Regions from separate parts of the Lysinibacillus sp. FJAT-14222 genome, predicted to be linked through region 2. Evidence: riboswitches for the same ligand, from Rfam matches in the RefSeq annotation. Region 2 holds a riboswitch; each other region holds the start of a gene.
What was found. Region 2 has a riboswitch for cobalamin ahead of AN161_RS13905 (energy-coupling factor ABC transporter permease). Riboswitches for the same ligand answer to the same signal wherever they lie in the genome.

Region 1 (7,785 bases), on a different contig from region 2:
GATTCAGACAAAGTGAAGCTACAAATTGAGTCGGTTGATGAAAGAGAAAACGAAAATGGTGAGACAATTTATTCAGTGAATTATATGTATGAATTAGGAAATGGTAGCGGCTATGGCACATCATTTGAAGTGAACAAGGCAACAGGTGAGATTACAGACTACTGGGATATACGTAGAGATTTCATGGAGACAGATCAGAAAGTAGAACCAATTGCAAAAGATGCTGCGTTAGCAAAAGCGATAGACTACTTAAAAGCGTGGGCTCCGTCCTATCTTCATAACTATTCAAAACCAATAGAAGAAACTATGTATGACAAAGACAGTAAACGGTATTACTTCTCCTTCCCACGTATTGTCAATGGCATTGCTGTACTAGGGGACGAAATTTCTGTTGGTATTAGTGCAGATGGGAAATTAAGTTCTTTAAATATTAGTAATCACAAGATTGATAATTGGCCGGCTGTAAACAAAGCTATTCCTGCGGATAAAGCAAAAGAAACGTTCAATAAGGGGCTAAAATTGGAGCTTCAGTATGCAAAACAGGATGGAGAGGATAATCACCACTATGATTTAGTATACTCTCCAGTTTATAATGGAAGCATATTCAATGGTATTGATGCAACAACTGGTAAATGGATTCAAAATGTTGATGATGCCAAAGAAAAACCAGTTATTTCACATCCAAAAGCTGGAGGAGAATTAACTTATTTACTACACCAAAATGTATTAGAGGTTAAAGACCCAGCAAACTTTAATGCTGATGCAGCGGTAAACAAGGGAGAAGCTTTGAAAATCTTAGTTAAATCATTATCATACGGATATTATGATTTTGGTCCGTATGGAAGAGGCGACGAGAAGCAATCCTTTAATAACATTGACAAAAAGCACCCATTATACGGAATCGTTGAACAAGCTGTAAGCATGGGTATTATAAAACCGGCGGATCAATTTGCAGTAGATAAAGAATTGACTCGTCAAGAGCTTGCAGAATGGTTAGTACGTGTACTAAATTTAGAGAAAGCTGCTAAGCATAGTGACATTTACAAATTAAACTTTGCTGATGCAGGCTCAATTGACAAAGCGTACACAGGTTATATTGCTTTAGTAAGTGCGATGGGCTTAATTGATGGACAGCAAAATAAATTCAATGCTACTGGGAAAGTGACGTATGCAGATTTGGCAATATCTACAGTTCGTCTAGCAAAGGCTGTTTATGAGGAAAACGACGGCCGCCATTACTATTATTAATCAGTAATTGATACATGAAGGGGCATCTCCTGAGTTTAGGGGATGCCTTTTTTGTGAGAAAACAAAAGGATTGCCGTTAATTATTTTATATGTTATTATTATCTCGAATTAAAGATAAATGAATTCGAAGTAAATTAGAAAGAGGGAGTCGTATGAAGGAAGACAATCGTAATTTAAAAGCTTTTACGGTCTTGTTCCGGGCATATCAAACGATTCAAGATGCAACAAAGAGAGATTTACTTCAATATGATTTAAATCAAACCGAATTTTCGGTCCTTGAGTTTTTGTACCACCATGGTGAACAACCCATTCAGGTGATTGGAAAGAAAATATTAATCGCAAGCAGTAGTATTACGTATGTTATTGATAAGCTCGAACAAAAAGGCTTTGTATATCGACGTGCTTGCCCGAAGGATCGTCGTGTCACATATGTTTTATTAACATGTGAAGGACAAACGTTGATGGAAGAAATTTTTCCAAAGCATGAACAAAAAATTAACGAGATTTTTGAAGTATTAGATCAAAAGGAGAAGGACACAATGATTCTGTCTCTGAAAAAGGTTGGTTTAAACGCAGTTAATAAATAAAAAATTTTACGCAAATATCTCGAAATCGAGATAAATTGGAGGAACAGAAAATGAATCATTTAAAAGGAATTCACCACGTTACTGCTATTACAAGCAGTGCTGAAGAGAATTATAAATTTTTTACTTATGTGTTAGGGATGCGATTAGTGAAAAAAACGGTTAATCAAGATGATATCCAAACCTATCATTTATTCTTTGCGGATGACAAAGGTAGCGCTGGTACTGATATGACATTTTTTGATTTCCCCAGCATTCCAAAAGGTGTGCATGGAACAAATGAGATTTCAAAAACTTCATTCCGCGTACCAACAGATGCAGCATTAGACTATTGGGTAGAACGTTTCAATCGATTAAATGTTAAACATACAGGTATTAAAGAGCAGTTTGGCAAAAAAACTTTATCCTTCGTCGACTTTGACGACCAACAATATCAACTTATTTCTGATGAAAACAATACAGGTGTTGCATCAGGCACTCCATGGCAAGATGGACCGATTCCTCTGGAATATGCAATTACAGGCCTAGGCCCGGTTTTTGTGAGAGTTGCTGATTTTAAATATTTCAAAGAAATGCTAGAAAAAGTGATGCTCTTTACAGAAATTGCAGAGGAAGGAGATTTCCACCTATTTGAGGTCGGAGAAGGCGGAAATGGTGCACAAATGGTTGTAGAATTCAACACAGTTTTACCGGTAGCACGTCAAGGTTTCGGTACAGTACATCATGCTGCATTCCGCGTAGAGGATCGGGCTGTATTAGATGAATGGACTGAACGATTTGAAGGCTTTGGCTTCCATACTTCTGGTTATGTAAATCGTCACTTCTTTGAGTCACTTTATGCACGAGTAGCACCACAAATTTTATTTGAGTTAGCTACTGATGGACCAGGATTTATGGGCGATGAGCCTTATGAAACTTTAGGTGAAAAATTATCATTGCCACCATTTTTAGAGCCGAAGCGTGCACAAATTGAAGAACTTGTTCGTCCTATTGACACTGTAAGAAGTACGATTACGTTCGATAAAGAATATGAGTAATATCTTTCATTCCATTCAGCAGAGAAACATAAGTCTCTACTGAATGGAAATTACATACTCTTAACAGAAAAATAATTGGAGGTCAGCTAGATGGAATTTGCAAAGCTAATAGATAAGCGCCGTTCTGCAAATAATTTTATAGAGGGCATCAAGATGAGCGAAGAAGATATACGTCCCATTTTGGAGGATGTTAAGCTTGCTCCTTCAGCCTTTAACTTACAGCATACGAATTACATCATTGTGTTGGATGAAGAAATGAAAGAAAAAATAAGAGAGGCAGCTTTTGGGCAATATAAAGTGCATTCAGCTTCAGGAGTCATCCTTGTATTAGGAGATAAAGAAGCCTATAAAAATACTGCTAATCTTAGTCAAGGGATGGTAGACTTAGGCATTATTAATGCTTGTGAGTTAGAAAATCTTGTTGCTGAAAATACGAAATTTTATGAAGAACGTGGCGAGGAATTTATGAAAGAGGAAGCCATTCGTAACGCTTCACTTTCAGCTATGTTATTTATGCTGGCGGCCAAAAATCGCGGATGGGATACATGTCCAATGATTGGCTTTGATCAGCAACAAATGAGGGCTCTTTTTAATGTGCCAGAAACACATGAAATTGCACTAATGATGACAATAGGTAAGGAAAAAGAAAGCAGTCGCCGCTTCCGTGGTTATCGTAAACCAGTTGAGGAATTTGCAACCTATTATTAGAGCGGTATAAAATAAAGTTGCTTTACAAATAATAAAGTTAATGTACATTTAGGAGGAAACATTGTGAAAGTAGTAGCAATCGTAGGTAGTATCCGTAAAGAATCTTATAATATGCAATTAGCAAAATTTATTCAAAAGCGTTATGCAGAAAAAATTGATCTTGAAGTATTAAGCTTAAAAGATCTACCGATGTATAACCAAGATATTGAAAATGAAGCACCACAACCAGTATTAGATTTTAAGGCAAAAGTCAAAGCGGCAGATGCAGTTCTTTGGTTGACACCAGAATATAATGGTACAGTACCGGGTGTTATGGTTAACGCAATCGATTGGTTATCTCGTATAGACAAAGTAATGATAGGCAAGCCATCATTCATGATGGGGGCATCAATGGGTAACTTAGGTACTGTTAAAGCACAATTACATTTACGAGATATTTTATTCTCACCTGGTGTGAATTCACCATTACTTAGTGGTAATGATGTTTATATTGGAGCAGTACACACTAAATTTGATACAGAAGGCAATTTAACAGATGAAGGTACTATCAAATTCCTAGATGTAGTTATTGATAACTTCTTAAACTGGATGAAAAAATACGTTTAAAAATAAAAAACTGGGATCAGCACCATAAACGTGTGGTTGATTTCCGTTTCGACTAGGCGCTTTCCTGGGGGCGTTTGATGAGCCGCTTTTGTTGCTGCCGCTACGTTAGCACTACGCTTTCGCACAGAAAACATCCGCTTCGCTGCAGGGTCTCGGGCCAACATGATGTTGGTCACGAAGGTGTTATCACAGGACGTGATGGTTTTAGCCTTCGTTCCTCTATTGCTGATCCCCGAGGAGTCGCCCAGTCTCCACTACAATCAACTATTTGCATAGTAAACGTTTTAACAAAAGTCATCCACAACTTTTGGTGATGAACCAAAAACTGTCCAATTAAGTATGCTATATACTTTTGGACAGTTTTTTATCTCTTTATTTAATAGGGATTATTTTTAAAACTTTTTGAAGGCGGTATGCAAAAATACCCGCAAATATAGCTAAAATAATATCCTTTGGCAAAGGAGGCATCATCCAAAGCCATGCTATCTTATAAGTGAAAGCATCAGGAGCACTAGCCCATAGCTTGTAGGCAAAGTACATCCAATTTGTCCCTAGTAAATAATTAATTGCTGTTGCAATTAATGCAGCAACTACATAACTTGTCTTCGTTCCACTGCGTTCTACAATAAGCCCCGCGACAAATGCAGCAACTATAAAAGAGACAATAAAACCAAATGTAGGACTTAAAATTTGTCCAAAGCCTCCGCTGAAACGTGCAAATACAGGTGCACCTGCTAAACCGATACACATATAAACAGTGCAAGCGAGTGCCCCTTTTCTACTACCAAGAATAAGCCCTGCTAAAATAGCAAAAAATGTTTGCAATGTGATAGGTACTCCACCAACCATCATGAAAGGTACAATGGACGTGATATTAGCTCCTATCATTATCAATGTTGAAAATAGTCCAATATAGGCAATATCGACTGTTCTTAATTTGTGATGCGTGTGTTCCGCGACTGTTGTCATTATTTCACCCCTAAAAAGTAATGTTGATAATAATAGTGTAAAAAAATAAAGTTTTTGTGTCAACCTTATAATTTGTTTAGGTTAACACAAAAACTTTTATCCTGCTTAAGTTGATAAATAACTATTAGTTATAGACTAACTATTAAAATATATGATAGAATCGTCATAATTTTAAAATATTAGATACTATTGGTGTGACATCTTATACAATGTGTCACTTAAAAGGGAAGTCGGTGCAAATCCGACGCTGTCCCGCAACTGTAACGAGGAGTTCTATGATGATTTAGCCACTGTTCTAGAATGGGAAGGCCATCATAGTAACATTGATTCGAAGCCAGGAGACCTGCCAATTAGTGATTCCTGTAATGCCCACGAGGATGAAAGCGATTACGGACAATAGTAGAAGGAAATCCTTCTGACTTTGTTTAATCAAGGGTATTTCTATGCGTAATTTGCATGGAATACCCTTTTTTGCTTCATTTATAATGAATGATAGGAGTTAATAAACAAATGAATAAAAAATTTATGCTACTTTCAATGACTCTTCTACTAGTACTTATAATTTCAATGACAATTGCGATTATGGTTGGATCGGTTTCCGTTACGCCACTTTATGTATGGAAGGTCATCCTTTCTAAAATCCCAATTATACAAAATTCAATCGAACAAGATTGGAGTCGCTCACAGGAAATTATCATTTGGCAAATACGAGCTCCGCGTGTATTACTCGCTGCTATCGTTGGAGCGGGCTTGGCAATTGCTGGAGCAGCTATTCAGGCACTTGTTCGTAATTCAATTGCTGAACCATATATTTTAGGGATCTCTTCTGGTGCCACAGTTGGTGCCACAGCTGTCATCATATTAGGTGCTTTTTCATTTCTGGGCGTTTATGCTCTGTCCATATCTGCATTTTTAGGTTCTCTCACAGCGATGGGGTTAGTTTTCTTCTTATCGCGTGTGGGCGGTAGAGTCTCTGTCTTTAGACTTTTACTTTCAGGGATGGCGGTGTCGTTTATTTTATCTGCTATTTCAAATTTTATATTAATGACGTCGAAGCAAGAGGGGGGAATGAAGGCAGTCATGTTTTGGATGCTAGGAAGCCTAGCTGGTGCGAAGTGGAGTAATCTTTTAATTCCTGCAGTTATTTTTATTGTAGTATTTGCCTTGTTATGGCTTCACTATCGAAGCTTAAATTTATTACTTCTTGGGGAAGAAGCAGCTGTCACATTAGGGGTCAACTTACAACAGTTTCGGATACAGCTTATCTTATTAGTATCATTATTAACAGGTGTGCTTGTCGCTGTAAGTGGTTCAATCGGATTTGTCGGCCTAATCATTCCACATATTGTACGGCAGATTGTAGGTTCAAACCATAAATATGTTATACCGATTAGCGCTTTACTAGGGGGGATTTTCTTAGTTTGGGCAGATGCACTTGCCAGAATTTTAATTGCCCCTGAAGAAATGCCAATTGGAATCATCACGGCTTTTTGTGGAGGACCATTTTTCATTTGGCTGCTACGTCGTAACAATTATTCTTTCGGTGAAGGAGATTAAAGCATATGACATTAGAAGCGAAACAAGTATCTTTCTCCATTTCTGATGAACGCATATTACATGAAGTAAGTGTTCAAATAAAGGACAAGCAATTTGTTGGGCTAATCGGTCCTAATGGTAGTGGGAAGTCAACGCTATTAAAGAATATGTATCGTTTATTAAAACCAGAAAGTGGAACAGTATTATTAAATGAACAGGATATTTTAAAGCAATCGAGTAAAGGCATAGCTAAAAATTTAGCAGTTGTAAGTCAAGAAACACCGGTCTTATTCGATTTTACAGTACATGATTTAGTAAGTATGGGGAGAACACCTCATAAAAAACTATTGGAGTTTGATCAAGAACGAGATTTTCAAATTGTAAAAGATGCACTGAACCAAACAGGTATCGCTCATTTAGAGAAACGCAGCTTTAGCTCGCTTTCGGGTGGAGAAAAAAAGCGTGTGATGGTTGCTCGTGCCCTCGCTCAGCAAGCGCAGGTCCTTATTTTAGATGAGCCAACAAATCATCTAGATATTCAGCATCAATTGCAGCTAATGGATCTAATTCAAACTCTACATTTAACAGTTGTTGCTGCAATACATGATTTAAACATTGCAGCTATGTATTGCGATCAAATTTATGTTTTACAGCAAGGCCGAATTGTTTGTTTTGGAACACCAGCAGAAGTGCTTACACCGGCATTATTACAAGATGTTTTTGGCGTTTATGCCGATATTCAAACACATCCACTTACAGGTAAGCCATATTTAATGTATATCCCAGAGCAATTCGCGAAGGAAGATTTAGAAACTACATAAAGTGATTGATATATCAAAGCCTATTATGCCAAAAAATTAAGGTTGTAATTATGGTTTTTGGCAAAGCGAGGGGTTGATTTCCGTTCCGACTGGGCGCTTTGTTGCTGCCGCTACGCTTTCGCACAGAGCAGAGCTTCCTGGGGGCGTCCGATGTGAGCCGCTTTACTCGCTTTGCTCGCTCCAGGGTCTCATCTGTGACGCTGATCCCCAAGGAGTCGCCCAGTCTCCACTCCAATCAACCACTTCATATAATATATATCTTCTGGCCTGTCACTC
Region 2 (7,785 bases):
ATAGCTGCCATTTTACTTGTTTTAAGTGTATACGGTTCAGCAGAACGGTCACCAAGATTCATTACTTTTACAACATAGGTTTTATCCTTTTTCAATGCAATTGCCTTAGCTTCGTTTTCATCAATTGTTGATCCAAGAAGTAGACTAAGTAACCCCATATCATTAGTTAATGAAGAAACTGGGATTAATTCATTTGTTTTCTCATCGTATTCGAATATATTACCAGCTGGTGATTGGTTGATACCTTTTTGAATCTTGAAACCATAAACGGCATTTTCTTTAGCTGTAAACGTGAAGTAATCTTCATCATCTTCAGTTTGGAAGTATGCTTTTTGATCTTGACCAATATCAAAACGAATTGCTTGTTCCATAATCTGGTCAGCGTTTTCTGGTTGTCCCATTGCATCTGGGTTCATGAATATATTCATGAAATCATTTACTTGATTACGTTTTTTTGTTTTATATTCAGCTAAAGGTAAAAGATCCTTTTGTATGTTGTTTTCTTGCATTTCCCCATTAAATGTAAGGCCGTCTTCATCTTGAGGAAGGGTTACGACTTCACTTTTTAATGTGTAAGGAATGATTGATTCACTAACAGTTTCTTCAGTATTAATACCGCCGCTAAAGAACATATCAAGTAAAAAATTGTTACTGTTTTTATTAGATACGCTTATTACATACTCTTGATCTGGCATAGCATCGACAACCAAGTTTACTCCTTCGCCTTTATCCGTACCATAAGATGTTCGAATTGGATATGCCTCATCTAATCCTTCAGCATCGAATTCCTCTGTTGGTACATTAACTAAGTCTTCTTTTAAATAAAGCTCCATGGATGCAGTAACACCTGGAATCCCAGTTAAATCAAATTTCAGTGTCGTTGGTTCATTTACTGAAAATGTAAAATAATCTTTGTCACCTAGATGATCTTCAGAAAGTAGGGTATAGTTTTTCCCTGCTGTACTGAATGGGAATTTTTCAATATTCTCCATATGCTCCATATCTAGTGAATCAATTGGTAATTTATTAGTTGTTTGAGCTGTGAAGACATAGTTAGAATCGCCCTTTGAGCTATAGTTACCATTATGATCTTTAACTCCAATAAGAAGGGTTCCCTTTTGCTCTGCTTTATATAGGTATCCTTCTTGCTTGCCAACGCGAACATCATTGACGTTAATTGGTTCTACTTCTTTACTGTTACCTTCAGGGTAGAAGTACAAATCAAATGCATAATCATATTTGTTTGCACCGTTTAATGTCAGCTGAGCATATTCATTTTCATCTAAATTAACCTTGTACCATTTCTTTTCGTCCGGTTGGTTGAATGCACCTTTTTCAGTATTTAATGTATCCTTTTTAAGGACTTTAGCGTTTTTCAAGCGCTCTCCTTTTGTTTCTGAATACTGTTTTGGTAAATCTTTTATATTATACTGTAATGCTTTCACAGGATCTACTAGACCATGTCCATATGTAAGATCATACCCCGTCTCACCTAAATCCTTTGCAGTCTGTTCGAGAATAGCTTCTATTTCATAAGGCTTTAAATCTGGGTATTTTGATTTTAATAGGGAAGCCACACCTGCAACAACAGGAGATGCCATCGATGTTCCACTAAATTTTACAAATGATGATCCTTTTTTCTCATCATGAACTGTACTATAAATTTCTTCACCTGGAGCTACTAGGTCAACCGATGGACCATAATTTGAATAGCTTGATAGTTTGTTTCGATCATTCGTAGAACCTACACTAATAACACCTTCGTATGAAGCAGGGAAGGAGTAGTTATCTGTCGATTCATTTCCAGCAGCTGCGACAATGGTAATTCCTTTATCAATGGCTTTCTGAACTGCATCCTCTAACAGTGGAGATGTTCCGTAGCCGCCAAGGCTCATATTAATAACATCAGCGCCTTGCTCAATGGCGTAAAGGATGCCTTGTGCAATGACGAAATCATTGGAACCTTCTTTTCCGTTGAATACATCAATCGGAAGAAGTTTGGCTTTTGGATTAATCCCGTGTCCTCCAATGCCATTATCTTTTGCCGCGCCAATAATTCCTGCTACATGCGTTCCATGATCACCAGGATAAGAAGTATTGGCAGGTGCTGCAGCATTATATGGTGGTAGCACTTGAGATTTTAAATCTGGATGTTTAAAATCCACACCAGAATCGATAACGGCTACTTTTACATCATTGTTGCCCGCTAATTCTAGTGCTTTATCAATTTGAAGTAGGTTTAAATGATACATATCCTGTTTCTTTGGATCTGTTTTTGTGCCAAAGGAATGATACACATAGCTTGGGGATACACTTTTAACCCCTTTTTGTGTAGCATAATATGAAACTGCTTTTTCTAAATTTGTTCCTTTGTTCAGTTGGATAACATCGTAACCTAATGAAGGGATAGAGCGGATCACTTTTGAGCCAATTTTATTATGTACATTCTTATCAAGACCGGAATGTTTGACGATAATCGTATCCTTGCTAATCCATTCTTTTTGATTTTTAAATGTTTGGTCCTTATTGCTAGCTACTTTCACTAAATCTTGGTTCTTTGCTGTTTTTTGTGGAGCTTCAGCAAAGGCAGAAGTAGCAGGAACCATTAGTGCTGCAGATGCTACTAAAGCGATTGATTTCTTATTCCATTTCTTCAATTATATTTCCTCCTTGAATGTCTTATTTTGTGACATCTATACTAATACGAATGGACGATAGAAAAGTTTCGTAATAAAAATATATTTTTCCAAAAGAACCAATCCGTATTTTTCTATTTAATACATGGTAAAAAAGTTGCGTTAGCAGACTAAAAGGGGAGGGAGTTCGAATACCCTCTTTGACCAATAAGTGTCCATAGCTAAAACAGACTTATAGGCTACGGGTGTCCCTTATCTAATCGATTTGTGAGATTGCAGTCAAGGAGAGTGAAAAAGCACGCAACAATAATCCCCAACAGGCTATGTTCCTAAAAATGTTTTAAAGCTGCTCAATAAGTCTTTGTAAATCTTCTTTCGATCGAGGCATTATAATGTTTTTCTCAATTAGTTTTTTGTTTTGTAAGGCAATCGTCATTTCAAAGACCCATGGACGTTCAAGATGGGCTCTTTCAAGCAAATCCTCTTGAAAGAACATTTCAACTGGATCCCCATTATAAATAATTCTCCCAGCTTCCATGACGATTATTTGATCTGCCCATTCATATGCCAAAGCGATATCATGCGTTGCTAGTAAAATTGTTCGTTCACCGTTCTCTAATGTAGCTAAATACTGTAAAACTTGTGCAGCATAATAATTATCTAGCCCAGCTGTCGGTTCATCTAATAGTAATACGGAAGGTTCCATTGCTAGTACTCCTGCCATTGCGACACGTTTTTTCTGTCCAACACTTAAAAAATGTATCGGTTTATCGAGCAATGCTTCAACTTCAGTTTGAGCGACAGCCCATGCAATTTTCTCTTCAATTTTTTCAGTTGTCCAGCCAAGATTCAGAGGCCCAAATGCAATATCCTGCTTAACTGTACCCGAAAAAAGCTGGTTGTCTGCATCCTGAAAAACAATACCAACCTGTTGGCGTAATACTTTTAATGCTTTTCTACTATAATTAAGTTCTTTGTCACAAAAGGCTATACTTCCAGTGGTTGGCTTCAAAATTCCATTTAAATGCTGAAATAACGTTGATTTCCCAGCCCCGTTATGACCAAGTAAAGCGATTTTTTTCCCCTTTGGAATCTGTAGTGTAATATCTGTTAAGGCATGAGTTCCATCTGCATAAGCGTAAGATAAATGTTTTAATTCAAAGAATAAGTCTGTCATCAGAAAAAACCTCCATAAATGATGAGGAATATAAAAATTGCAGCAATACCTAGCCAGTTTTTCATGTTATAGGTAACATCCTCCTGCCAATAGACAGTTTCGCCACCACGTGCTTCCATCGCATTGTTTAATTCACGACTTCGTTGGAACATCTCAGCAAATAAAGCTGTGATCAGCATTGATACTGAGCGAAGCCACTGCATAGGGGAGCTGTAACCTAGTCGAGCCTGCTGGGCAAGATGAATTTTTTGCATACTATCTAAAAAGATAAAAATAAATCGATACGTAAGTTCTACTAGTTCTACAAACAAAGTGGGAAGTCGCCAAAGTCGTAGGACGTGACAAATAGATTGTACCGATGTCGTGAGAATTAAAAAATACAAACAGCTAATGCTGCCAAGGACGATGAAAAAAAGCTGTTGCGCTGTCACTAGGCTCGCACTGCCTACAAAAATTGTCCAACTATTAAGAGAAAATGACCAAATGTGTGCAGGTAGCGTGCTCGTTGATGGCGTTATCGAAATTAAAATAGATACTAAACTTGACAGTAAAAAAAATCCCGGTAGCAATAGTAGTTTTGCATAATATTTAATAGGGATTTTTGCGCTTAAAATGATAAAAGCACTCATTACAATAAATGTAATGAGTGAAATTCGTTCATCTCTCATGATAAGCGACAATAGAAGAAGTCCAAGGGATAACGTCATTTTTTCTAGCGGATGAACAGACGCTAGCTTATTCATATAAGCATACTTATCAATGAGTAACATAGCGTTTAACCTTCTTTATGTTTGCCGCGCATTAAACCGATGAAATAGCCGATAAATCCAGCGCCGATAGCAGCTTGTAGTGCGAATAATAAGCTTTCAATTTCACCACTTGGTGGCTCCCATAAGCTTTCAAACCATGGCTCGTAGTCAGCATTTATTTCACTAATTGCTGCTTCCGCTTCGCCATCAGCACCCTCAAATTCTGCGCCCTTTTGGATAAATAGGGGGATGATTGCTAGTAACACAACAATTGCTAAGAGCAGTAAGTTTTTTTTCATTTTAGTGTGCCTCCTTTGCTGAGAAAACACGTAATGCTTTTAATTCGCTCACATTGTATTTTTTCAAGAAGTTCATAACGATCACTGTTAAAATTCCTTCACTAACAGCAAGAGGAACTTGTGTTAACGCAAAAATGCCAGCAAATTTTGTGAATGACGCCATAAAGCCTCCGACTTCAGATGGGAAGGCAAGGGCTAGCTGTACAGAAGTGACAACATATGTACCTAAGTCACCAAGCATTGCTGCTAAAAAGACAGCTACTGAAAAGGATAGTCCCATTTTTTGTGAGCCCTTAAATACATAGTAAACAATAATAGGACCAACAATTGCCATGGAAAAGGTATTTGCCCCTAATGTTGTAAGACCACCATGTGCTAAAAGTAAAGATTGGAATAATAATACGATTGTTCCGATAACACTCATGGCTAGTGGCCCAAAAAGAACTGTCCCAAGTCCAACTCCTGTCGGATGTGAGCAACTTCCCGTTACAGAAGGGATTTTTAAGGCTGATAGCACAAAGGCAAAGGCACCCGATAGACCTAATATCATTTTTGTCTCAGGATTTTCATCAATGGTTTTACGAATAGAACGTAATCCTAAAATAATAAATGGAATCGATACGACCCACCAAAAAATCGCCCATTCAATCGGCAAAAAGCCCTCCATGATATGCATCGCAAATGCACGATTTGGCACGAATAAAAATGCCAGTAAGAAATAACTAAGCTTCCAACCTGAGAATTTCAAATATCTCTCCTCCTAACATTAAATTTTTCGATTGTAGCGTGCGAAAATAAAAAAAACACTTCTCCAATTGCGGAAAAGTGTATAGCTAAAAAAGCAAATAGAATTCTAATCTGCTAAGCCGCACACCTATCCTCGTAGGTTGAAACGATCACATATTTTTCGGCAGGTCTCCTGGCTTTAGTTCAACGTTTTATAGGCCTTCCCATCCTTTGGACAGTGACATTATCTATAAAACTCTCTAGTACAGTGGCGGGACCGCGCCGGATTTGAACCGGCTTCCCTTTTAAGCGAAATGACGAACACTTCGCACCGAAAAAAGATGAAGTTGTGAGATTTCACGACAAAGTGTAACATGAATTTCCATATATATGCTATACTTTTTATGAAAAAATGTTTAATTGAGTCTCAATGTCGAAAATTCAGATAAATAGAGAACTAATGTCACATTTTTCTAAAAAAATTAATATAAATGTCACAAATTAAGAAAGAAATATTGAAATTTTAAAAAAATAAGCTATGATAGAAACAGTTTTCAATTACATAAATTCATATAAAACGTCCATAAGTGCTTGAATATTTTCAAGATAATAGGGAAATCGGTGAAAATCCGATACAGCCCCCGCTACTGTAATAGCTGATGAAATCGCAAAGGCCACCATTTATAAAAAAAATGGGAAGGTGCGAAAGTAAAAGGAAGCTTAAGTCAGGAAACCTGCTTATGTGATGATGCATGCAAACTTTTCGGAGGGAGAAGTTGAAGCGAGAGCGAGTACCCGTATATTCGTTTTTATTTAGCTTCTACAAAACCTTTACTCTTCCGTCTAGAGTAAAGGTTTTTCTTTTTCCTAAAAGCAAATGAGGGGAGAACAACTATGACAACTTGGAATTTAGAGGGGATGAAAACACATCTTTTTATTTGCAATGGTAGTAGCTGTATGAAAAAAGATGCAGAGGAAATTACACAGGCAATCCGAGATGAAATACAGTTGCTGGCACTTGATAAGGAGATACATACGACAAGGACTCGCTGTAATGGCAGATGTAAGGATGCTTGCGTTGTCATTGGATATCCTCAAGGGAATTGGTACCGTGTGCCGACAACGGAGCATGCGAGGGCACTCGTGCAAGATTTAAATCATGAATCGTTACATAATGAGCATGTCTTTACATTGCGTGAAGGTTCGTTACAGCGGACAGCACAAACAACAGCCATTAAAGGCATTGAAAAGGTGAAAGAGGGGTAACAAAATGGCGCAAAAAGGTAAGATTTTCGTAGTTGGCTTTGGCCCTGGAGATTTTAAACATATTACGACTCGTGCTGTGGAGGCACTACAACAAAGTGATATGATCATTGGTTATAAAACTTATGTTGAACTTATTCAGGATTTAGTTAGCGCAAAGTCGATTATTAGTACTGGTATGACAGAGGAAGTTTCACGTGCACAGGAAGCAGTACGTCAAGCAGAGGCTGGAAGTATCGTATCGGTTATTTCGAGCGGAGATGCAGGCGTTTATGGCATGGCAGGATTAGTGTATGAGGTATTAATCGAGCTAGGTTGGACAGAAGCAACTGGTATCGAGGTTGAAATTGTTCCAGGCATTTCGGCTATTAATTCGTGTGCAAGTTTACTAGGTGCTCCAATAATGCATGACGCCTGTACCATTAGTTTAAGTGACCATTTGACACCTTGGAATTTAATTGCAAAGCGAGTAGAAGCGGCAGCAATGGCGGATTTTGTTATCGCTCTTTATAACCCAAAGAGTGGCCGTCGTACGAGACAGATCGTAGAGGCACAACGAATTTTATTAGAATATCGTTCGCCAGATACGCCGGTAGGACTTGTGAAGAGTGCTTACCGTGATCGCCAGGAAATTACGATGACGACTTTAGCAGAAATGCTGGAACATGATATCGGCATGTTAACAACGGTTATTATCGGGAATTCATCAACGTTCTTCTATGACAATAAAATGATTACGCCGCGTGGTTATCAGCGCAAATATACACTTGGTGAAGAAAAACAACCGTTACGACCACATCAACGACTTAGAGATGAAAATGAACCTTGGGCAATGAATCAAGAAACAGGGAAGGCACGTAATGATTTTGCGACAGATCCCAATGCCAATCGAATTAAGCCCAGTTTAGCCATAACACCAGAACCGAAGCCTAAAA
Region 3 (7,785 bases), on a different contig from region 2:
TAAACTTGGCGTTAGAGCCGTACCTTCGGGTGAGGTGGAATTTGATGGTGCACTAGCTTATGTCGTAGGTGAGCCGAATAAAGGAATATATTATATGCTGGAGGCGCTTAATTTATCAAGAATTTGCAATGCTGTTGCATCTATAGGCATTATGCGCCGTGGTTATTTAGAGGCGAAGCACTATGTGACAAATCGTCAGGCATTTGGTAAGCCTTTAACGCAATATCCTATGATTCAGGATACGCTAGGGAAATTCGCTGCCAAGCTTCATGTGGAGGTTGCGACAGTTTTTGATCTTATTCATCAGTACGATAAAGTTACAAGTGGACAGGGGAATGAAGAGGACATCATTTTGAATCGCTTGTATATTGCTATCATGAAAAAAGAAACGGCAGAGCAAGCGGTACATTATGCGAGTGAAGCGATTGAATTACATGGTGGAAATGGCTATATTGAAGACTTTGTAACACCTCGCTTATTAAGAGATGCACAGGTGCTTACTGTGTGGGAGGGAACTGCCAATATTTTAGCTTTAGAGCTCATTCGTTTAGTTGATAAGTTTCATGTCCATGAATTGTTTGTTCGTGTCATGGAGGAACGTCTAGAAAAACTAGCTGACAGTCCATTAGTGGAAATTGTAGTGGAGCAATTAGCAAAATTAGACTCGACTTTGCAAACATTTAGCGGTTTAGATGAAGCGACGAAAACGTTTGAAGCAAAAAAGGTCGCAGAAAAAATGGCACATTTATATGAAAGTGTTGTAGCGGTCGAATGGGCACAAAAATTCGGCGGCAAATATGAAAAGCTAGCAGATATTTATTTAGAGAGCACATGGGCATTGCGAGAAATGGGTGCACCAATGAAAACGGTCCAGTATTTTTCAGATATAGTTTAACTTCTTTCAGCAAATGTTTTGTGTGGCGAAAGTGAAACGTCAGCTACAAATGTTTTGTGTAGCGAAAGTGAAACGTCAGCTACAGGTGTTTTTTGTAGCGAAAGCAAAGTGTCAGCTACAAATGTTTTTGTAACATAAGTGCAACTTTAATTATAGAAGTCTCCCACCTCTATAGGTTGTGAGATGAATGCGGGTTATGTTACTTTTCAGTAGGTGTCCAAATAGAAGTCGTCTCGAATGGAGGCGACTTCTTTTGTTTTCATGTATAATAAAAATCAACTGAATATTATAAAGGTTCTTTACTTATGTAAAGTGAAAAGGGAAATCGGTGTAATTCCGATGCGGTCCCGCCACTGTATGTGTGAGTTTTTTCAATTTGCGCCACTGAAAATTTCGGGAAGGCATGAAAAAGCGAATGGAGCACGAGCCAGGAGACCTGCCTTTATAGAAAACACGTTGCAGCCTACGAGGATAGGGTGGTGGATTTTGTATGCGTATTTTTTGTGCAAATTTGACCCCCTCATCTTTTTGTGATGAGGGGTATTTGTTTTGTAAGATTGATGTCGATAAATTTGAAAAAATGAGCGATAAATCCACAATGTTGAACGATAAACCTGATGTTGGGTGATAAAACAACAAAGTTAGGCGATAAACTCATAATGTTGGGTGATAAACCTAAAATGTTGGGCGATAAATCCACAATGTTGAGCGATAAACCCGATGTTGAGTGATAAAACAACAATGTTAGGCGATAAACTCATAATGTTGGGTGATAAACCCAATGTCGGCTGATAAACCCACAACCTTGTGCGATAAAAGCTAAAATATATCGATAAATCAGAAAAACAAGTCGTTAAAATATACGCACAGATAAACTAAGGAGGATTTTCACATGAAGAAATTTTGGAAAATAGGATTATCAGCATTTTTAGCTATTGGCTTGGTTGCTGGATGTAATGCAAAAGAGGAAACAAATGAAAAGTCACCATCTTCTGAACAGCAGAAGCAACAAGAGACATCAAAAGTTGACGAAGCAGCATTCCCGATGACGATAACGGATGCGACTGGCAAGGATATTACGCTAGAAGCACCACCTGAAAAAATTGTCTCGCTCATTCCAAGTAACACTGAGATTTTATTCGGCCTTGGCTTAAATGATGAAATAATTGGTGTAACAGATAATGATGATTACCCAGCGGAGGCTACTGAAAAAGAAAAGGTTGGGGGCATGGAGTATAATATTGAGCAAATTATTGCTTTAACGCCAGATATCGTTTTTGCGCATGCATCGAGTATGACTTTTTCAGAAGGAGCAATTGAACAGCTTGAGGCTGCAGGCGTGAAGGTATTTGTTGTTGCAAATGCTAAAGACTTTAATGACACATACACATCAATTGAACAGCTAGGTCGTGCAACAGGGAAGCTAGAAGAGGCTCAAAAAATTGTCGCAAATATGAAGGCGAAAGTTGAAGAAGTTCAAACAAAACTTGAGGGTGTTAAACCAAAGAAAGTCTTTGTAGAAACGTCTGATGAGCCAGAAATTTATACAGCTGGTAAAGGTACATTTATGAATGAAATGCTAAATATGATTCATGCCGAAAATGTAGCAGCAGATGCAGATAACTGGTATAAAATTGATGCTGAACAAATTATCGCGAAAAATCCAGATGTCATTGTAGTGACATATAATTATGTACCTGATATTTTAACGAAAATTCCACAACGTGCAGGCTTTGAGACAATTACTGCCGTGAAAAACAAGGACATTGTACAAGTAGATGAAAATACGACGAGTCGTCAAGGTCCGCGTTTAGCAGATGGTCTTGAAGAATTAGCGAAAGCTATCTACCCTGAGGCGTTTCAGTGAGTAGAATATTAATAGCCTATGTAACAGCAATTACGCTTCTGATCATTAGCATCTGGTGTGGCGTAGCGATAGGCTCGGTTCATGTTCCACTAGAAGTATTGTGGAATAAGGCGGCTGATGAAACAGCTGCCAATATTTTATGGAAAATTCGTTTACCTCGAGTCCTGCTGGCAGGGCTTGTCGGGGCGTCTCTTGCCATTGCAGGGGCAGCTTTTCAAGGTTTATTAAAAAATCCATTGGCAGATCCTTATACGTTAGGGGTTTCCTCGGGTGCATCTGTTGGCGCAGTGATGACGATTTTCTTTAGTGTATCAATACCGGTAGTTGGCCATTATACATTGCCAACCTTCAGTATGATAGGTGCAATATTAACGATGGTAGCTGTCATGGGCTTTGCTAGAATAATAGATCGCTCACTGAAAATGGAAACCCTTATTTTAACAGGAGTCATATTTAGTTCGTTTTTAGGCTCCTTAATTTCTTTAATGATTGCATTATCCGGTGAGGAGCTACGGCAAGTTATTGGCTGGCTGCTCGGATCAGTATCGATGCGTGGTTGGCCATACGTTCAAATGATTATTCCGTTTGTAATAATTGGTTCGATCATGCTCTGGACACAAAGACGTGAGTTAAATGTTCTGTTATATGGAGAAGAACGTGCGAAGCATTTAGGTGTCAATGTTAAGCGCAGTAAATATTTAATTTTAGTAGGTGGATCAATGTTGACTGGAGCGGCGGTAGCTGTTTCTGGCACGATTGGCTTTGTTGGCTTAGTTGTACCCCATATGACGCGGATGCTTTGGGGTTCTGATCATCGTCATTTATTGCCATTATCATTTTTAAATGGGGCAACTTTGCTCATTATTTGCGATTTAATAGCACGAACAATTATTATGCCTAGAGAGCTACCGATTGGCGTAATTACTGCCTTTATTGGGGCGCCCGTCTTTTCCTATATTTTTTATAAGCAACGTAGAAGTAAGGGGGTACGGGCATGATTGTTGTTAAACATCTTTCTGGCGGCTATGAAGATGTGCCGATCGTCCATGATATTAGTTTTTCCGTTGAAAAAGGGAAAGTACTTGGGATTTTAGGGCCGAATGGTAGCGGAAAATCGACGCTGTTAAAAGTAATGAGTGGCATATTACCAGCAACTGCAGGCACTATATTAGTAGATGGTAAAAATATCAACTCTTACAATGCCCGTGCATTGGCCAAAAAAATGGCGGTACTACCACAATTACATGCCAATGCCTTTTCCAACAGTGTACGTGAGGCAGTATCACTTGGACGTTATCCACATCAAACTGGCTTCTTTTCAAGCTGGACTGAACGCGATGAACAAGCAGTCCAACATGCAATGATGCAAACCGGTGTGAAACGCTATGAACAGACATCGATGGAATTTTTGTCGGGCGGTGAACAGCAAAGAGTTTTTGTAGCCCAAGCTCTTGCACAAACAGCGGAAATATTACTGTTAGATGAACCAACGAACCATCTAGATATTGCCCATCAACGTCAAATTTTAGATATGGTGCGAAAGGAAGCAATAGAATGTGGTTTAACCGTTATTATGGTGCTACATGATATGAATTTAGCTGCCCTCTATTGTGATGAATTATTACTAATGGAAGGGGGGCGGATGCGAGCATTTGGGGCACCACATGAAGTATTAATTGCCTCGCAAATCGAAGACGTCTATCATGCGCGCGTAGCGACATATGCACATCCTGAAATTCCAAAACCTCAAATTACAATGATGCCAGCTTCAGTTGAACATCAGCAACGTGCTGTCATTCAAAAAGTAAATTTCACTGTTACGGATCATTACATTCAGCTTAAGTCAGAGTTTCCTTTAAAAACGGTTTCCTCAGCTGTCCATAATCCGGGTATCGGTTGGTATGATTGCCTGTTAAATCGCTCTGTACCAATAGATTATGTGATTAGTGATGTAAAGGGAGAGGTCGCTGAATTTTTACAAAAGGAGCTTTTCTCATCTACAAGCACAGTCGTCATGTTAACGGCTGTCCCGACAGAACTTGTAGCTATTAATGAATTTAAAGCTTCCTTTGGTAGCGTCCTTGTTGCTGTAACTGCTGGTATTGGCAATGCTGTTGATGTGTCACGCACACATGAAAGACAGGATGAACCATATATTGGTACTATAAATACGTGGGTCATTGTTAATGGTTGTTTATCAGAAGAAGCGTTTTTCCAAGCGATGATGACAGCTAATGAGGCAAAGACAAAGGCATTGCAATCAGAAGATATTCGTGATGAGCTTAGTGGTACGATTGCAACAGGCACTGCTACAGATAGTTTATTGATTGCGGCGACACAAAAAGGGGAAGAAATGCTGTATGGGGGCCCAATTACTGATGTAGGTAAGATAATCGGTAAAGGTGTTTTTGAAACAACTGTACAGGCAATAAAAAATTATAAAAACAATTTTAGGAGATGAGAGAAATGAAGCTTTACACGAAAACAGGCGATACAGGGAAAACAAGTCTTATCGGAGGTCGCGTTGACAAAGATAGCTTACGCGTAGAGACTTATGGGGCAATCGATGAATTAAATTCTTTTATTGGCAAGGCCGTAAGTGAATTAGATCGTGAGCTATTCAAGGATATTCTAATTGATTTAGAAACGATTCAGCACGAGCTTTTCGATGCAGGTGGCGACCTTGCTAACGTTATGAAGGAGCGTCATTATAAGCTTACAGAGCAGCCAATTGAAGTGTTGGAATCTCGTATTGATGCATTGTCAGATGAAGCACCACCATTACAGCGCTTTATTTTACCAGGTGGTGCACCAGCAGCCGCAACCTTACACATTGCTCGTACAGTAGCGCGTCGAGCAGAACGTCAAATGGTAACGCTTATGAAGGAAATGGATGATGTACCGACGATTGTGCAAAAGTATTTAAATCGTCTATCTGATTATTTATTTGCAGTTGCACGTGTTGTTAATTTCCGTCTGAATGTCGCGGATGTTGAATATATTCGAAGTGGCAATGTTTTTAAAAAATAACAGGTGTGTTGATTAACCATTTTTATACATTCGAATTAATTCGAAGACGCTGATTTCCGCTACGGGCTCATCGGACGCCCCCAGGAAAGCGCCCAGTCGGAACGGAAATCAACTCCACGTTATTGTGATGAATTCATTTTTAGATGAAAACTTTGAAGATTTATCGGAACAAAATCTCATTTTATCGGAACAATTTTAGCATTTATCGGAACAAAATCTCATTTTATCGGAATAATTTCAGTTTTTATCAACTAAGGACGCCCCCAGGAAAATCAATCCTACGTTATGGTGAAAGCTCATATTAGTTTTGAAAAGAAATAGTTATTTTGAATTTTAGGGCACTGAAAAAGTCGGTTTGTCATCAAAAACATGATGCAAGTCGGCTTTTTTGAGTATCTAAATACAGTTAAAGATAGATTTGTAATATAATTGAATGAAAATTTCTTTTGTGTTTTAGTGCCCTCTTTAAATTCAGGGTGGCTTTTTCGCTTGTAAAATGTAAGAATATAAAATTATCAGAAATATTTCCGTTTTATGTTGACTGAATGCTCACTCATTTATTAGAATAGGAATATAATGATGGAATGACGTACATTTACGTATGAACTAGCAAATTTATCACAAAGAGAGAAACTTACGACAAACTAAAGGGGGGACCAACCATGAGTCCATTAGTAATTGCAAACATTGTTCTAACAGTCGTGGTTGTGCTTTATGCAGTAGGATTGTTCTTCTATCTGTTAAAAACACGCTATAAGTTTGTGCAATTGGGGAAAAAGGTTGAGTTTGATGAAAGTGTTAAAGAACGTATAGGTTATCTTATGGTCAATGTACTTGGCCAAAACAAGCTATTAAAAGATCCAAAGAGTGGTTTAATTCACGTCATGTTCTTCTATGGATTTTTGATGGTGCAGCTAGGGGCCATTGATTTAATTTGGAAGGGGTTAGTACCTGGATCACATTTGCCACTTGGCATTTTCTACAGTGTGTTTACATTCTTCCAAGAGCTTGTAGTATTAATGATTTTAGTGGCGGTTGTGTGGGCATTTTACCGTCGTTATGTAGAAAAGCTAGTACGTCTAAAACGAGGCTGGAAAAATGGTCTTGTCTTAATTTTCATTGGTGGGTTAATGGTTTCAACATTACTTGCAAATGGTATGGGATTAATTTGGCATGGTGAAGAACTAAGTTATACAGAGCCAGTTGCATCTGGCATTGCAGCTATTTTTAGCTTCCTACCAGCATCAGCAGCTGCTGTTGTTTTCTATGTGATGTGGTGGGCGCACTTACTAATTCTATTGACATTCTTAGTGTATGTACCACAATCGAAGCATTTCCACTTGATTGTAAGTCCGATTAATGTGTACATGAACCGTTTAGATCGTACAGGTACACTAACACCAATCGATTTTGAAGCATTAGAAAATGCTGAAGATGAAGAGGATATTCCAGCAATTGGTGTCGGACGTATTGAAGACTTCACACAAAAACAAATGCTAGATTTATATTCTTGTGTAGAGTGCGGACGCTGTACAAATATGTGTCCAGCATCAGGAACAGGGAAAATGCTATCACCGATGGATTTAATCGTGAAGCTTCGTGATCATTTAACATTTACAGGTGCTGTTGTGACAAAGCAAAAACCTTGGGTACCTTATCAATTCTTTGCTAATACAAAGGGGAATCAGCTCGCGTTGGCAGCTGGTGCTGAGGGTGCAGTCATTGAAGATATCTATAGCCCTTCTTTAATCGGTGATGTCATTACAGAAGAAGAGATTTGGGCATGTACGACTTGCCGTAACTGTGAGGATCAATGTCCTGTTATGAATGAGCATGTCGATAAAATTATTGACTTGCGCCGTTATTTAACAATGACTGAAGGAAAAGTAAACCCTGATGCACAACGCGCGATGACAAATATCGAGCGTCAAGGCAATCCTTGGGGCTTAAACCGTAAAGAAAAAGAAAATTGGCGTGACCTAGATCCAACCAT

Region 1: linked by a shared signal. The riboswitch ahead of AN161_RS13275 (iron ABC transporter permease) and the one ahead of AN161_RS13905 (energy-coupling factor ABC transporter permease) in region 2 are both predicted to bind cobalamin.
Region 3: linked by a shared signal. The riboswitch ahead of AN161_RS22100 (ABC transporter substrate-binding protein) and the one ahead of AN161_RS13905 (energy-coupling factor ABC transporter permease) in region 2 are both predicted to bind cobalamin.

What each region holds. Positions count from the first base shown of each region.
Region 1 is NZ_LIYL01000025.1:33,818-41,602, forward strand. Features, by position in the region: gene AN161_RS13245 (YcdB/YcdC domain-containing protein) at 1-1,248, shown strand, start outside; gene AN161_RS13250 (MarR family transcriptional regulator) at 1,401-1,835, shown strand; gene AN161_RS13255 (ring-cleaving dioxygenase) at 1,886-2,869, shown strand; gene AN161_RS13260 (nitroreductase family protein) at 2,960-3,577, shown strand; gene AN161_RS13265 (NADPH-dependent FMN reductase) at 3,641-4,183, shown strand; gene AN161_RS28860 (hypothetical protein) at 4,180-4,359, opposite strand; gene AN161_RS13270 (biotin transporter BioY) at 4,556-5,152, opposite strand; cobalamin riboswitch at 5,326-5,518, shown strand; gene AN161_RS13275 (iron ABC transporter permease) at 5,663-6,709, shown strand; gene AN161_RS13280 (heme ABC transporter ATP-binding protein) at 6,715-7,509, shown strand.
Region 2 is NZ_LIYL01000029.1:55,432-63,216, forward strand. Features, by position in the region: gene AN161_RS13885 (S8 family peptidase) at 1-2,657, opposite strand, end outside; gene AN161_RS13890 (ATP-binding cassette domain-containing protein) at 2,977-3,813, opposite strand; gene cbiQ (cobalt ECF transporter T component CbiQ) at 3,813-4,583, opposite strand; gene AN161_RS13900 (energy-coupling factor ABC transporter substrate-binding protein) at 4,589-4,861, opposite strand; gene AN161_RS13905 (energy-coupling factor ABC transporter permease) at 4,863-5,609, opposite strand; cobalamin riboswitch at 5,753-5,938, opposite strand; cobalamin riboswitch at 6,156-6,344, shown strand; gene AN161_RS13910 ((2Fe-2S) ferredoxin domain-containing protein) at 6,482-6,853, shown strand; gene cobJ (precorrin-3B C(17)-methyltransferase) at 6,858-7,785, shown strand, end outside.
Region 3 is NZ_LIYL01000050.1:272,806-280,590, reverse strand. Features, by position in the region: gene AN161_RS22110 (acyl-CoA dehydrogenase family protein) at 1-895, shown strand, start outside; cobalamin riboswitch at 1,171-1,354, shown strand; gene AN161_RS22100 (ABC transporter substrate-binding protein) at 1,788-2,762, shown strand; gene AN161_RS22095 (iron ABC transporter permease) at 2,759-3,760, shown strand; gene AN161_RS22090 (adenosylcobinamide amidohydrolase) at 3,757-5,223, shown strand; gene AN161_RS22085 (cob(I)yrinic acid a,c-diamide adenosyltransferase) at 5,229-5,792, shown strand; gene AN161_RS22080 (heterodisulfide reductase-related iron-sulfur binding cluster) at 6,455-7,785, shown strand, end outside.